2 regions of the Oceaniserpentilla sp. 4NH20-0058 genome follow, and region 2 is predicted to be linked to the other one. Evidence: riboswitches for the same ligand, from Rfam matches in the RefSeq annotation. Region 2 holds a riboswitch; the other holds the start of a gene.
What was found. A riboswitch is a leader RNA that binds a small molecule or an ion and turns the genes downstream of it on or off. The one in region 2 is predicted to bind cobalamin.
Positions count from the first base shown of each region.

Region 1: linked by a shared signal. The riboswitch ahead of ABWV45_RS09735 (TonB-dependent receptor) and the one ahead of cbiB (adenosylcobinamide-phosphate synthase CbiB) in region 2 are both predicted to bind cobalamin.

Region 1 covers NZ_BAABWE010000006.1:146,654-155,029, forward strand. The annotation lists gene ABWV45_RS09725 (methyl-accepting chemotaxis protein) at 1-337, shown strand, start outside; gene ABWV45_RS09730 (hypothetical protein) at 371-1,534, opposite strand; gene ABWV45_RS09735 (TonB-dependent receptor) at 1,540-3,528, opposite strand; cobalamin riboswitch at 3,614-3,833, opposite strand; gene ABWV45_RS09740 (ATP-binding protein) at 3,866-5,842, opposite strand; gene ABWV45_RS09745 (ketopantoate reductase family protein) at 5,905-6,771, opposite strand; gene ABWV45_RS09750 (hypothetical protein) at 6,778-7,713, opposite strand; gene ABWV45_RS09755 (YajQ family cyclic di-GMP-binding protein) at 7,853-8,338, shown strand; gene ABWV45_RS09760 (AmpG family muropeptide MFS transporter) at 8,338-8,376, shown strand, end outside.
Region 2 covers NZ_BAABWE010000011.1:128,354-136,729, reverse strand. The annotation lists gene ABWV45_RS14360 (CCXG family PEP-CTERM protein) at 1-1,194, opposite strand, end outside; gene ABWV45_RS14355 (primosomal protein N') at 1,686-3,911, opposite strand; gene rpmE (50S ribosomal protein L31) at 4,188-4,403, shown strand; gene ABWV45_RS14345 (malic enzyme-like NAD(P)-binding protein) at 4,711-5,970, shown strand; cobalamin riboswitch at 6,406-6,562, shown strand; gene cbiB (adenosylcobinamide-phosphate synthase CbiB) at 6,688-7,635, shown strand; gene ABWV45_RS14335 (ABC transporter ATP-binding protein) at 7,623-8,376, shown strand, end outside.

The DNA.
Region 1 (8,376 bases), on a different contig from region 2:
TATGACAAGTATCCAAACGGGTATTAATGACGCAGTTGGTGTCATGGGACGCAGTCATGAAATGGCGCAAAACACGGTTGAGTCATCATCATCCGTTAGAACAGCATTAGAAGAAATCGTAAATATGATTCAAAGCATCTCAGATATCAATAGCCAGATATCGGTTTCCGCAGATGAGCAAACCAAAGTGGCAAGGGGACTGGATGAAAATGTGGTTAAGATTAATGATTTAGGCCGAGCCACTGTTGGTGATTCAGAGCATACCGTTAAAGCGATTCAAGAAGTGGTAGCACTTACTCATTCGTTACAAGAGAAGTTACAGAAATTTCAGGTGTGATAAAAAGGGCCGAAATATCGGCCCTTTTTAGCTTTAATCCATAAATGAAATTTGAATAGGCTTAAAGTTGGTTTCTACTGAGCTTATAACAACATCATTTAGAGAAAGATCTAGAGAGTAGTCTAAGGTACCATCAATTCGATAAATTTGGTTTTTATTCTCAAAGCTGTTAGTCCCCAGCCATACATGCATATCAGGGCTTGCAAACGCTGTAATGTTAATTCCCTCAAGCTCACTACTGACAAGTTGATAGCTATTATCGGAATTCAACTTGTATAAAGAGTTATTTTCCCACGAAGCATAATCAGAGAAAAAGATATTTCCTTCTTTCGTGGCGGCTATTTTGGATACGGCTTTATCATCTATCAGTACTTCCGTTGAATAAGTTGATAAATTAATTAATTCAATGCCGCCTGTGTTAGGTGAACCATACACTAACGAACCAAGATATAATTGATCACCATAAAGTGCAGAACTTTGATGATTTTGTAGTGTTAATGAAATGGCTTGAGTGCCTTGGGTGCTGGTGTCGGTATCTATTTCCTGCCAAGTATTAGTATCAAAAACAACCACCTTTGCATTTGTTGTAGCAGTCCAGACATCTAGGTTTTGTAGGGTGATAAATAGTTTTTCATCATAAATAAAGGCCATGCTCATTTCTGGGTCGGTGTCTGTATCTGAAATTGGTGCCGAATGGGCACTTAAATCCAGTGTGTCAATCACAAAATCTTCACTGACAGATGCATCTAAATTAACAACCCAAGCCTCTGTGCTGCCATAGCGAGTGATGACGCCTGTGTTTGCGTCATCACCTAAAAATACAAGGTAATGAGGGTTTGCTGAAGTCGTTTCGTTAGCACCGCGTAAAGAAAATCCATCATTTGGGTAATAACCTAATTCAGGTTCTTCAATATGATATTTTTGAAGAGATTCATTGCTACCTTTACCAAGGTGATAGAAATATTCACCATGGGTAAAAACGGCATAGTCAGTAGACTCTTCAACATTAAAGCCACTTTCTATTTCTGAGATACCATCGGTAAATTCTATGTTACTTTCATTTTCACCAGAGGCTTGTATAACCGCTAATCCATCAAATGGTTCTAGTGTTTTTTCTGCATCATCGGAGCCACAAGCGCTTAATAAACCAGCACTTATTATAAGGCCTAAGGATTTTAGGAGATAATTGTATTTCATTATGTTTACCATTTAGTTTGAGTTTTTAAATAAATTTGCCGGCCAGGTTCTGGGTATTCAATATAGTCTCTTGCTGCGCTATTTGTAATATCCACTAGGTCTAAAGTAATACGCCAATTATTAATATTTTTTCCGATGGATATATTCCATTGATCCTTGGTGTCTTTTTTACGGGTATTGGAATTTCGATAGTAGCCGCCATCTTCAAAGGTATGGGCAATACTCATATCCCAATGATTCATGAAGTACTGCATTTGCAGGAAAGAATAAATTTGACTATAGCCGGCCACTTGCTTTCCTTCATAAATAGAAAAGCGATCGTCTTTTATGATTTCGTTGCTTTGTAACGTGACATTGGCATTTAGTGAAAGCTCCCGTTTAGGTTGGTAGCTCATAGTATGTTCCCAACCAAGGTGCTGAGTTTTGCCTAAATTGTCATAGCGGATAACGCCAGAGCTGTCTGTTTCAGCATGTATGGCATCTGCTACATCCCTGAAGTAAAGACTGCTAGCATATTCTACATTTGAGGTTTGAAAACGCAGACCAATATCGTGAGATAGTGCCTTTTCAGGTGTTAATTCATCATTACCTTTACTAAGCCCTCTATCACCAAATAATTCGGTTGTGGAAGGCACTCTTAATTGATTTGAAATGGAATAAAAAAGAGTCACCCCATCAGAATAATATCGAGATACACCAAGGGACCACGTACTGTGGTGCATAGTGGTGCTATTTTCGTTTGGGGTTAAATTTTGATTCCGTATTTCTAACAAAGCGCCTTGCAAAGAATATTCAAACTGATTGATGCGGTATGACAATCGAGAGCCTAAGTCGGCTTGTGTGCGGCGATAAGGGGATTTACAACCTCTTCCTGCTAAACATTGTGCTGCAACCTCATCTTCAGTTAATAGTTGGTAATCTGCTTGTGTTTTATCTGTCTGAACTCTTAAAGTAATGACTGAATTGATAGAATCAAAATCGAAATATTGGTTGGTTTGAAGCTTATACGCTTGGCTTTCATACTCGTTGAGTTGACTGCCTAACCCCACGCTGGAATAACGATCATCAAATAACTCAATTTGATGTTGGGCACTGGTAATAACTTCACTGCGAATTTGATTGCTCCAAGGAATGTTCCAACTGGTCTGTAAATGATGAGATGTCGATGCAATATCAGTTTGTGTTGTGGGTGTGTTTATCTTCGCACTGATTTCTCTATTACTTTGATTTGATTGAATCGCAATATTAAATTCATGAGACTGAAATTGATGCTGACCTTTTAATAAAACATTGGATTGTTGTGCGCCATTGTTGTGTCGTGACTCATATGCTGGTTTATTTGGATTGCTAACTGGTCTCTCTTCTAAATACTTAAAATCATTGTCGGCTTGCGTCAGCTCCCCAGCCAGAAGCCAATTTGACGATTCAAGGTTTAAGGCTTGACGTACTGATATTTTACGGGTGCCATAACTTCCAGCTGTGAGACTAAACGCTCCGTTGTTATCTTGATATGAGCTTGATAAATCCTGAGATTTAATTTGAATAACCCCTCCCACTGAGCTTGCGGATAGCTCTATTGGAGCCAAACTGCGATATATATCTATGGAATTTGCATAGCTTAGTCCTAGGCTACCAATGTCGGCGCTTGAGCCACTAATCCCATTGACCAATAATCCGTCCCAGAATACTAAAACTTGTTTACCGCTAGACCCTCTAATCACAGGGCTTGCATATTGCCCAATGCCACCAATGGATTGAATTTCAATACCGCTTTGTTGTTCAAGTAAGTCGGGCAGGGTTTTGAAGTTTTGGTTAGAAGCCTCAACATCAATGGACTGATGGGAGCCAATAATAGAATGAACAGAAAAGCCTTGGTCAGTTTGACCTTCAACTTGAATGGTGTCTAAAGCTGCATCGTTTTCAATGGTATCAGCAACAACATTTACTGAAAGCCCGCTTGAAATACAAACGATGAAAAACAAAAATAAATTCACACTAACCAACCAAGGTCAGGCAAGAATAAGCATCAGCATTAGATATAATAAATTGTGCTGTCACTTAGTCGCCCACCGCAACTACAGTTCATGGATATATTAGGCCGGTATCCGGGCTTACAACTCAAACCAAGGTTTGTGTTTAGCGCCTTCCCAAGCAATGCTCAGTGGCGGGTTGCTAAACTTAAGTTGCTTACCGTTGCGGGGGCAGCACTGGACTGTCTGTATTGGCTACAGGGACACCAGTTTCCCGTTTAACTTTGATCTAAGAGGACAATCAAAGCACCTAAAAGTTGTGCGCATACTACGAAAGCATGAATTAAAGGTCAAGTTGGTATTATTCAATTAAATTCGCGCTTGATTCATCTTGTAAGGGAAGGGTGATAATAAATCGAGTGCCACTGCCTGGGGTGCTTTGCACACGCATTTGACCTTGGTGGTGATCTGTAATGATAAAGAAAGAAACTGATAATCCCAATCCAGTACCCATACCCACTTCTTTTGTGGTGAAAAAGGGTTCAAATATATGACGAATAGTATCTTCGTCCATACCCGGCCCATTATCTTCAATGACAAGTTCTGCGTGGCTATTTTGTTTTCTGGTTGATATATGAATTTGGCTATACCAGTTTAGATCTAACTCTTTTGATGTTTTAAATTCTTGCAGAGCTTGAGCCGCATTTTTGAGTAAGTTAAGAATAACTTGTTCAATCTCAGATGGAATACAGGGAACTTCATCTAAGGTTAGGTCAAAGTCTTTGACTAGGTCAATGGTTTTGAAATCGTAGCCTTTACTTAAACTATATTCATTGCGCGCAATACTGATTGAACGGTCGATAATATGATGTAAGTTTTGTGGCTGCATACGCTTTGGTGATTGGCGGCTAAATTGCAGCATGTTGTTGACGATAGTGGAGGCACGTTCGCCAGCTTGTGCGATGTTATCTAAAAATGAAATGATGCCACGGCTTTCTACATATTTACATATGTTATCCATGTTAATGCCAATGGCTTGTGCTTCTTCAATATTTTTATTTACACTAGGATTTAAACGGCGGCGAATATTTTGCACAGTTTGAACAATGGCTCCTAATGGATTGTTAATTTCGTGGGCCATGCCAGCGGCTAGACCACCTAGAGACATCATTTTTTCAGACTGAATCATCATGTCTTCCATTTGTGTTCTCTGAGTTACATCATCAATACGAATAACAGCGCCTGAGTGGGTGGTATCGTCTAGTGGGTAAATAGTTAAATCTAAGAAGCTTGTTTGTTGATTGATCGTATAAGAGATGCGTTCAACTTTATTGATTGTTTTCTTTTCTAGTGAGTTGGTTATCTCTGGTAAGTGGGTAATTAAAAAACCACATGACTCTTCTAGTGGTTGATAAATCGCATCATCACGGGTGATGCGAGTTATTTGCGATGCACCTTTATTCCATTGAGTGACTTTTAATTCGTGATCAATGGCAATAATAGCGCTAGGCATTGAATCTATAATATTGTTTAAGTAGTGTTGGAAATCCGTTAACTTATGCTCTACTCGTGAGCGCACTTTCACCTCAAAACCTAATCGGGCATTGGTATCGTGCATTTTCTTTGAAAGTTCTAGGGCACGTTTTCTGGCTTGATCAGCTTTTTCTTTTTCTTCCCTTAGCATTAAGTCATCTTGTTCAATTCGATTGAGCATATAATTTAAATTCTCGGCAAGGGAGCCGATTTCATCTGGATAAAATTGTTGGGCTCTTAAGCTGTAATTTTGCTCCATGGCAATTTCATTGGTGGTATTAATAAGTGAGTATATGGGGAGAGTAATTAATCGATTGGTAAAGTATAAAATGACATAGATAAGTGAAAGTCCAAAAAATAATATGAATAAGCTAAATACAAGCATTTCTAATAAATAGAATTCGGTTACCTGTGGCATTACATTCGCCATGATGGTGAATTTAGGCCCAGGAATGACAATGGCATCTTTATCTAAATTAACTAGGTGGGTTTGATTTAAATTTGTCGGGAATTGATCGCTGGTTTGGTTTAATAATTCACCATTTATGTCATAAACTGCCAGATGTAATACTTTGAAGCTGTCTTGTTGTTCATTTAAGTGCTGTAGCCACTTTTCACTGCTTAGTTGATGATTTTTATGGTTGTGCAGTAGAGGAGTTAAAACAGATAAGTGATGTTGAACAGGGTTTTTCGTGGCAAGCCAAAAGTTACTACTCACATTAAGTATCGAGATACCAATCATGGCAAGTGCAATGAGAGCAAAGACTTTTTGGCGGACTTTAAGTTGTCGAAAAAATGCTCTCATAGTTCGATTCTGATTGGTGATGAATGTGTTCAGACTACAGGAGTTTTATTGTACCGCCAATATCAGGCTTGCTGTATGGCGCTGTATAATGTTTGGTTATTAGGGCATTCCAGCTTCAAGCGCGCGCTTTCTTTAAGTAGATACCCTGTCATGTACTCTATTTCGGTGTGTCTGTGGTTGCGTGCATCTTGTAGCATTGAGCTGAAGTTTTCAGCCGTTACTTCGCAAACTTTGCGTGCTAATTCGTAAGCGGAAGTGAGTTGATAGCCTTTGGCTGTGGTAATGATGTCTATTTCGACACATATTTTTTTTAAATGTTGGTGGTAATCTGAGTTTTTAAGTAGCTGGCCATTGGCACACTGATATATCACGGTTAGAGGGTTTATTGCGCAATTAATCATAAACTTTTGCCATAAGATGGCTTCAATACTGTCTTGCCACAAAATGAATTGATTAGGTATCCATGATTGTAAGGATTGAAAATTGGCTGATTGCGTTAACGCTCCTATTTTATTTAGTCCATGCCCTGCATGAACAAGAGTGTGTTCGTCGGGCTTGTAAGCACCTTCTGTTGAGCTGCAAGCGTAAATGGTTAGGTGAGGGAAGTGTTTCACAATTTCTTGCTGCGAGCCTAATCCATTTTGCAGTAAGACAATTTCAGTGTGTTCAGCTAATAAATGGGTAATTGGTTTAAGTGCATCTAATGCATCATAGGCTTTAGTTGCTAGAATTAACCGGTTAATTGGCCTAGATAATGTTTTGGCATCATAGCACATACAACGTATAAGCTTATTATTAGGCTGATATGTGAACTCATATTGTTCACCAATAGCACGACGCTTAATGAAAGAAACATTATGGTATTGGCTTAAGTAACTGGCCCACAGGCAGCCCATGGCACCAGAACCTAGGATATAAACGTTAGACATGGCTAATTAAACAGCAATTGGATTCCAAGAATGTTCAATATACCGTAAATATTTAGCAGGGTGGTGCAAATGAATGGAATTTATCTTCAATTTTAAGGTTGCTTCGTCAGTCCTTAGTTGTTTGGCTGCTATGTAGGTAGGCCCATTAGCAACGGTGACAAATAGCCAAGCCAATATGAAATGCGCATCCGGCTGGCTATGATGCCTGTGTTTGCCTAGCCAAGTTTCTTCATCTAAACCATTAATTTCGATGAGCTTGTGTAAGCACCCATGCCAAGTTTTTAAGTGTTCCTCTTCGGATGCGCTACCTAATGTCTCTTGATATTTGGCTCGAACCTGTGTCAGGTAAGCGTTGTCAGCATACGCCCGATAAAAGGGGTGATTACCTTCATTAAATGTTTCACTAGGCTTTTGATTATTAACCGCCATGTAATCACTAAAGCGGCGAATTCGCTGACCGTAGTGTGGCGATAACATAGACAATATGGGGTCGGTATCCACACCAGTAGATTGATCGTTCATGTAGTTTTTGTATGAGCTGTATAAGTATTGATCAGGCGCGCTGCAGCGTTTGTTTTGCACAGGCAGGTAATGGATGTGTCGAAGAGTCTTACATAGATACTTTGGTTGAATGAGAACAGAGCGTATTTGTTCATCATTAAACAAGTATACGGTTTCAAGTGTGGTATTTTGGTGCCACTGATTGTATGCCATTAGCCAAGGTTCAAGCCAAATACTGGGTTTGGTTTCCGAATACACAAGTAGGTGAATATGGCTGGGGAGTAAACAATAACCATATACACTGATATTTGTTAACGCATTCAGTGAGCTTAGCAAGGCATCATAGGCAAACACACTACTAAACATTTTTTGCCCTTGAGCACTGGGGATATGAATGTAGTAATGTTGCTTGGCAAGATCTAAGCTGATTTTTTTATCCATGATTAAAAAATAGCCCAACTGAGTGAATTTACCAATTTCTTCGTATTTTGGCTGTTTTTAGCCACTGCCAAATTAACACATGAATTTTTTCTTAACCTCGTTAGAATTAGCGACAATTAAAAACTTTTAGGAGTGGGTTATGCCTTCTTTTGATGTGGTATCCGAAATAGAACAACATGAAGCCAGTAATGCGGTTGATCAAGCAAATCGAGAAATTGAGCGCCGCTATGACTTAAAAGGCAAGAATGCCTCGTTTGAGTTAAATGAGAGTGTTATTACGTTAACTGCTAATGAAGAGTTTCATATTGATCAAATGAAACCCATTTTAGAAAGCTGCTTATTGAAGCGTAAGATTAAAGTAAGTTGTCTTGAGTACGGAGCACTAACGGGAGCCGGTAAATTGGTAAAAATGGCGGCCACCTTACAACAAGGTATTGATAAAGACCTCGGTAAGAAGATGGTTAAAATGGTTAAAGATAATAAGCTGAAAGTGCAAGCGGCTATACAAGGAGAAACCATTCGCGTGACGGGTAAAAAACGTGACGATTTACAAGAAGTAATGGCCCTATGGAAGGGTGATGAGTCCATAACTATGCCGCTTCAGTTTAAGAATTTTAAAGATTAATGGATATTAAATCCTTAGAAGCCCAGCACGGCTGGCAA
Region 2 (8,376 bases):
ATACGAGCATTCAATATCACTTCCTACTTGGGAGCAGCTCCAGTTTGTTCCTGTATAACTGTTCATTGCAAAACCAGCAGGTAAAGAAACGGTGGTGGTAATAGGAGAGCTTGTAGTTGAGTCGCCGTTATTTGTATTACGAATGCCAAAGCTAATGTCGGATTGAATATTCACTACCCAATTACTGGGAATAGATAGGCCGCTATTACGAACCCTTAAATCAACCAATTCACATGTATCGTGAGCGCCAAATGACACGCTTGGTTCGTTTACAGGGCAAGCGCGACTTCGAATATCAATGTCATTGGTGTTAAAGGTAGTCCAGTTTCCACCTGGCCTTTTAAACTGAACGGTAATGCCACCATCGCAACAGCCTTCGAATCCGATGACTTCTAATTTATGATAGCCAGCACTTAGAGTGATACTGCCTTGCAAAACATCGGCATTGTTCCAGTTTGAAGCCCACCATAAATCGTTGTTCCAGTCTTCTTCTAGGGCTACGTCGTCTATGTATAGCGCGCCGCCTCTACCAAAATCAGCACCATAACGAAATTCCCATAACCCTCCTTCTCCAGGTGCCACTTCAAAATAACTTTCGCTATAGGCCGCAAAATTATCACCATTGCCAAATGTGGCATTTTTAGTCACACCAGTGAAATTGGTAATGAACGTACAGCCATAGCCGTCATTATTATTATTTGAATCGGTCAGGCTATCAAACTCATTAAAGGCTTGAGTTTTATTACTTGGGTTATAGCTGGTATTTCGTGCGTGGAATTTGATACCAGGTTCGACAAAAGTAAAAGGCACATTTGCCAGTGTCGATGCATTCTCATTGCCATAATATAAATATATGGTACGGGTTTGGTTGGCTAATAGAGGGGCAGAAGTGGGAAAGCGTACCCATATGCTGGCAGTTTCATTGGCTTGATCCCAGTCTTCAATCCAAAAATCCAGCGATGTGGTATCGTCGCTATCAAATATTCGAAAATCAAACCCGTCGATTGTCCAAGCATAATCGCTGTGTAAGTTCCCACCAGAAACATTTAATTTTACTTGGTAGTCGCTTAAATCAGAACCAGATTGTTCAGTGATATTAATTTGAGTTTGAAATGGCCAGTCACAACTTTGCCGTGCATGAGTAGCCGTACTGAATATCCATATTGTAAATAAAACAAAAACCGTTTGTTTCATGCTTTTAGAGAGCCAATTAAATTATGCAAAGAGTATACATGGCGATTTACTCCTATAAAAGGTGGTAAATAAATTTACAGGAATTGCATATTTATACTGAGTTTCAAGGTTGGGTTTACATGATGGGTGAATGAATGTTTATTCATAGTGGTACATTAATCTAAATGTAATTTTATGTAACAAAAAAATGCAAAGTGTTAATACGCTGAAGTTAGGCCTATAAAAAATAGAGTCGGTCGTCATACCTTACGACAAAACCCGCCGGACTGACGGTATAGACGAGACCTACTTAATTCACTGTGAGGTTGCAGTTATTTAATGAAATTGCAATTTCACAGAACAGAGATCTATTAATAAGTTGAATATAGTTGTAGGGACGTCAGTGGCGAAATCAGAGCTAGGCAAAAGTATTCTTTCGTAAGGATTTTATATTTCCATAAATGACGCATGAAAAAATATTTTTAACAACGCTCTGGTGAGTAAACTAGGCACTAAAGGTTGTCAGTAGGGTCGATGTCGAGAGACCACCTAACCTTATTAAACCCCTTAATCTCATACACCCCATTCACCACCATGTTCAAAAAATGATGTAACAATTTTCGATTCGAGCTATTGATCCACAACTGGCTTCTAAAGCGCCCGGCCCGTAGTTCCATGGGGGAAGGCAGTGGCCCTAAAAATGTAATGCCGCCCAGTTGGTTATTCTGTTGATGCCAGTTAAATAATTCACGTACGCGATGCAAAAACTGCTCGGCTTCTTTGGGGTTGGGGCTGTCGGCGCGCAACAAAGCTTGAAAGCCATAAGGTGGTAAGTGTTGTTGTTTGCGCTCGTCTAATAAGGCTAAAGAAAGTGCGTGGTAGTTTTCTTCGGTTAATAGGTGCAGCAGTGGGTGGTCGGCGAATTCGGTTTGTAAGTAGGCGCGGCCTTGGTCTTTTTCTCGCCCAGCTCGGCCACTGACTTGCAATACAAGCTGGGCGGTTTTTTCCATAGCGCGAAAGTCGGCGCTGAAAAAGCCGCTGTCGATGTTGACCATGATCACTAAGGTGACTTTGGGAAAGTGATGACCCTTGGCCAGCATTTGTGTGCCAATTAAAATACACGGTTCTCCTGCGTGTACGGGTTCTAATAACGCTTCCATGGAATCTTTTTTTGCTGTGCTGTCGCGGTCAATGCGAATCACAGGCACAGTGTTAAATTGCGCCGCTAAGTGACTTTCTAAGCGTTCGGTGCCCACGCCCATGGGATGAATATCACGGCTTAAACATTCTGGGCATTGTTTTGGTAAGGGGTTTTTATTATCGCAATGGTGGCAATGTAAGTGCGGTGGTTTTTGATGCAACGTCATTTTGGCATCGCAGCGTTTGCACTCGGCGATCCAACCGCAATCTGGGCAATATAAGGTTGGGGCAAATCCGCGGCGGTTTATAAAGACTAAAACCTGTTGCTGGTTTTGCAGGGTTTGCTGAATTTCTGCGAGCAGTTCATCGGCTAGGCCATGATGAACGGCGCGCTTTTTCATGTTGAAGATTTTTAATTGCGCATCTTGTGCGTTACCAGCCCGTTGGCGCAGTACTAGGTGTTGGTATTTTTCGTTGAGGGCGTTTTGCACGCTATCTAATGACGGTGTGGCACTGCCTAATACAATGGGCAGGTTTAATAGTTTGGCGCGCATGACGGCTACATCGCGGCCATGGTACCGAATGCCATCTTGTTGTTTAAAGCTGGCGTCGTGTTCTTCATCTATGATGATCATGGCCAAATTTGGCGCTGGGGTGAACACGGCGCTGCGGGTGCCGATGATGATTTGCGCTTTATCGCCCGCCTTGTGGTGTGCTGCCATGAGCCAAGCGTCTAGGCGTTCGCGGTCGGTGAGGGCGCTGTGCAGCAATAGTATGTTGGCTTCAAAGCGTTGAGCAAAACGCTGAATCATTTGCGGGGTGAGGCCAATTTCTGGGACTAATATTAATACTTGCTTGCCTGCTTCAATGTGTGGGGCAATGCTTTGTAAGTATACTTCGGTTTTGCCTGAGCCTGTGACCCCGTCTAATAAAAATGGTTTGAATTGTTTGGCTTGGGTGAGGGCGCTGACGGCTGTTTGCTGCTCGGCGTTTAATGTTAGAGGGGTTTGTACCGCGCTCCCGTTAATGGCTTGGAAGCTGGGCGTTTCTAACTCGTTAATAATGCCTTTGTCTTTTAAGCCGTTAATGATGGCGCTGGTGTAGCCTGCTTGGGTGAGGTCTTTGTGCTGAGCTTGGGTTTTGGCTTTAAGGTGTTCATATAACGCTAATTGCCTTGGGGCACGGCTTAGACCATTAAGTGTGTCTTCATTTATAGATGTGTTTAGGCCATAGGCCATTTCAACACTGGCGGTGGCTTGGCTGCCTTTGCGCAGTAGTACTGGCAATACCGTGTGCAGGCTTTCACCTATGGGTTGGTGGTAGTATTCGTGCATCCATAATCCCAGTTGTTGTATGTCTTGGCTGAGTATGGGGGTATGGTCAATGCGGTTGTGTATGGCTTTGAGTTTGTGGCCCGGCTGTTGGGGCTGGTCGCGAATATCCACAATAATACCCACCAGAGTTCGCGGCCCAAACGGCACGCTCACTCGCAGGCCTCTTTGGTACAGGCTGATGTCGCTGCCTGTTTCTGGCAGGTAGTCAAAGCTGCGATTGAGTGGGGCGGCAATGGCTACACTTAAATAAAAAGGTGCCGTCATGGATTCTCTTACTATTATATAGGTGGTATTGCTCCAGTGTATCACGGCCAAGAGCTGGAAATAGTCTGCACAGACGAGAAAAAATCCATGTGTGGCAGTGACTTATCCCTAGGGTAAAAAAACACATGCATCAAGGGGGCGCTTTTGATAAGATGCGCGCTCCCTAGAGGTCTGTAATTAATCTAGTCCAGCGGTGCTTATTGAGGCTCAACGCTTTCCACTCTAGGTACGGAAAGTGATAGAGAATAAGTGGCGGCACAGGAAAACGAGGTCATTATGAGAGAAGGTATTCACCCTACTTACGACGTACTTGAAGCAAGCTGTTCTTGCGGTAACGTTGTAAAAACATATTCTACTAAGCCAGGTAGCATGCACTTAGACGTATGTTCTGCATGTCACCCTTTCTATACTGGTAAGCAGAAAGTTCTTGATACTGGTGGTCGTATTGATCGCTTCAAGAAACGTTTCGGTGGTCGTACTACAAAAGCGTAATTGCTTTGACCCCAAAACGGGAAGCTTTGGCTTCCAAACAAAAAGGCGCTCTTGTAGCGCCTTTTTTTGTGCCCCAAAAATAACCAGAACACAAGAATTTGCCAATTTTTTTCCTGATATGGGTTGTGACGCGTTAATTAGGTGCATAGACGAGCCGTAAATGCGCATTTAATGTCTAATTTATTGGTCCACGGGGTATGCTGCGTTGCTAATTTGCGTAATAATACGCGACCCATCGCCTTAGCGAGACAGGCTAGCTCTATGTTTAGCTAGGATTGTGAATTTAAAAATAACGGAATTGTCGGAAATGTCAGATTTCAAACAAGATGCACTAGATTACCATGAGTTCCCAAAGCCAGGGAAAATCAGCGTTGAGCTAACCACGCCAGCCGATTCTTCTCGCGACCTATCTTTGGCGTATAGCCCAGGTGTTGCAGAGCCAGTTAAGGCGATTGCTGAAGATCCTGAGAACGCATACAAATACACAGCTAAAGGTAACCTAGTAGCGGTTATTACTGACGGTACTGCGATTCTTGGTCTTGGTGATCTTGGTCCTTTGGCTTCTAAGCCTGTTATGGAAGGTAAGTCACTTCTTTTCAAACGTTTTGCTGGCGTTGATTCAATCGACATCGAAGTAGAATCAGAAAGCCCACAAGCGTTCATCGACACAGTACGTCGTATTGCGATCACCTTTGGTGGTATCAACCTAGAAGACATCAAAGCACCTGAGTGTTTTGAAATTGAACGTACTCTTAAAGAGCAGTGCAACATCCCTGTATTCCACGATGACCAACACGGTACGGCTATCGTAACGGTTGCAGGTGCATTGAACGCTCTTGAAATTCAAGGCAAGAAAATCGAAGAAGTGAAAATGGCTGTACTAGGTGCTGGTGCTGCTGCGATTTCTTGTTCTAAGCTACTTATCCTTGCGGGTATGAAGCCAGAAAACATCTTCATGTGCGACCGTAATGGTGTTATCCATTCTGGCCGTGATGATCTTAACCAGTATAAAGCCATGTTTGCAGTAGATACTGACAAGCGTACTTTTGACGATGCACTTGAAGGTGCTGACATCTTCTTAGGTCTATCTGGTCCTGATATGGTAACTGGCGAGCAAATCAAAGCCATGGCACCAAATCCAATTATCTTCGCATGTGCTAACCCAGTTCCAGAAATCATGCCTGAAGTGGTAGCTGAAGCACGTCCTGATGCCATCATGGCGACTGGTCGTTCTGACTACCCTAACCAGGTGAACAATGTTCTTGGTTTCCCATTCATCTTCCGTGGTGCATTAGATGTTCGTGCAACGGCTATCAACGAAGAGATGAAACTAGCAGCAGCGAAAGCCCTTGCTAACCTAGCCAAAGAGCCAGTTACACAAGAAGTACTAGATGCTTATGGTGTGGATTCTATGGAATTCGGTAAAGAGTACATCATTCCTAAAGCGACGGATTCTCGTCTATTAGGTATTGTATCTACTGCGGTAGCACAAGCAGCTATCGACACAGGTGCGGCTGAAGGCCCTCTACCTGCTAACTATCCATTGAAGTCTATTGCTGACATCTAATTGGTAAGCATCTAGCTACGTTGCAAATGCTGCGTTAAAAAAATCCCGTCAATCCTCATGTATGATTTATACACTGCGGTTGCCGGGATTTTTTATGCCTTGCCTTTGCGGCCTCGCTGACGCTGCTGGAAAAAATTGAATTTAGTTTGTCTCTACATATAAGTGTTCTTCCCAGCTATTTTTTTGCCTAGCCTAAGCGTCGCCACTGACGCTTCTGTTGAATCAGAATTTTCTAAATCCCGTCAATCCTCATGTATGAATAATACACTGCGGACTGTCGGGATTTTTTATGCCTTGCTATTGCGGCTTTGCTGATGCTTTCAAAAACAATAGTAAATAGATTTAAACGCTTGATGAAAGCGTGAAGAAAAATTTAGCTGCGCCTCCCGTCTCTCGTCTCTCGTCTCGATTTGACCCTTCTTTTAAAACCACGTATAACAACGCCACTTGTTATTCGGCGTTTAACCGCCATCAGGGAATACGGTGAGCCACACTGTTAATCGTCAGGCAATTCCGTAACTGTACCCGCAACTGTAAAAGCCAAGCTATTATGAGGCTTAAGTCAGATACCTGAAAATAACATTGCATCACTGGGCGGGAGTACCCAGCATTGATCTTCTATTCTTTATGGCATTCGCCATGAAATGATTTGATCTGTGATTTATTCCCCGTATTTTTATGGAGCAACAAGATCAATGAATCTTTACATGCAGTTTTATGTTATTTGAATCCGCCATCATAGTTGTCTTGGCCCTAGGTTTAGATGCACTCTTTGGCGAGTTAAAGCGTTGCCATCCTTTAGTGTTATTTGGTCAATACGCTGATTGGTGTAAGGCGTGGTTTTATCCTAAGCAAACAATATCGCACCTTGGGGCTATTTTTTTGGGAATACTGTGTTGGTGTGTTGCTGTCATGATTCCGCTTGGAGTATTGATGTGGCTGTATTCTGTTCTACCAAATACAGGCCAATTAATATTTGAGATTTTTATTTTGTATTTAGCCATAGGTGCGCGCAGTTTGGCTGAGCATGGGCAGGCGGTGGCAAAGCCATTAATTCAAAACAATATATTGGATGCACGTGAGCAATTAAAAATGATTGTAAGCCGTGATACTCAACATTTAAACGAATCACAAATCAGTACCGCTACCGTGGAAACCATAACGGAAAATACCCATGACGGGGTGATAGGCCCTATATTTTGGTTTTTAATATTCGGTGTTGCTGGTGTTTTGGTTTTTCGTTTAGCTAATACGTTAGATGCCATGTGGGGCTATAAAAATATTCGTTATGAGTATTTTGGTAAATTCAGTGCGAGGGTAGATGATGTGCTCGGTTGGCCTAGTGCGCGGCTGACTGTACTGTTGTTTATGATAGCGGCCTTTTTAAAAGGTAAAAGGCATGGATATTGGCGTGTTGTGAAATGGGGTCGTAGTTGGTACAGCCCAAATGCGGGTCCAGTAATGGCAGCAGGCGCGTTTGCTTTAGGGGTGAGCTTGGGTGGCTCGGCCATGTATCAGGGTGTGCTAAAATCAAGACCAATATTAGGTGAGGGTGTGGCTGCACAAGGTCGCCATATTCAACAGGCCATTGGCTTAATGTACCTGAGTATAATGATGTTAGTGGTTATTTTATTTTTCATAGGCGCAATACAATGGCTTTACTGAGTGCGCAAAATCTTTGTTGGCAAGTGGCCAATAAACCTATCGTGAATGATGTGAGTTTTGACGTTCATCAGGGCCAATTTGTCGGTTTAATAGGGCCAAATGGTGCAGGTAAATCGAGCTTGATGCGCTGTTTGTATCGGGTTAATACCCCCACATCTGGCCAAGTGTCATTTGCAGGCAAAGATGTATGGCAGTTGTCAGCAAAACAAAATGCAAAAAATATGTCGGTGATTTTGCAAGAGCATAGTGATCACTTAGGGTTAACGGTTCGAGATGTGGTGTCTCAAGGTTTAACGCCACACAAATCTTTATTTGAATGGGATAACTCGCAAGACGGGTTATTGATTAATCAAGTAATGTCACAAGTTGATGTATTGGGTTTAAGTCAGTCGCCTTTTCAAACGTTATCCGGCGGTGAAAAACAGCGCGTAATGCTGGCTCGTGCGCTTATTCAAAATACTGAATTATTGATCATGGATGAGCCCACTAATCATCTTGATGTGCACTATCAGGCAGATATGATGAATCAGGTGAAGCAAATAAATAAAACAGTGTTCGCTTCGTTTCACGATTTAAATTTAGCGGCGGCATTTTGTGATTATCTATTAGTGTTAGATAAAGGCTGTCTAGTGGCCAGCGGGTCGCCACAAGATGTATTAACCCAAGACTTAATTCAATCTGTGTTTCGCACTTCGGTGAGTGTGGATGTGCACCCAACACATGGTCATCCTCGAATAACGT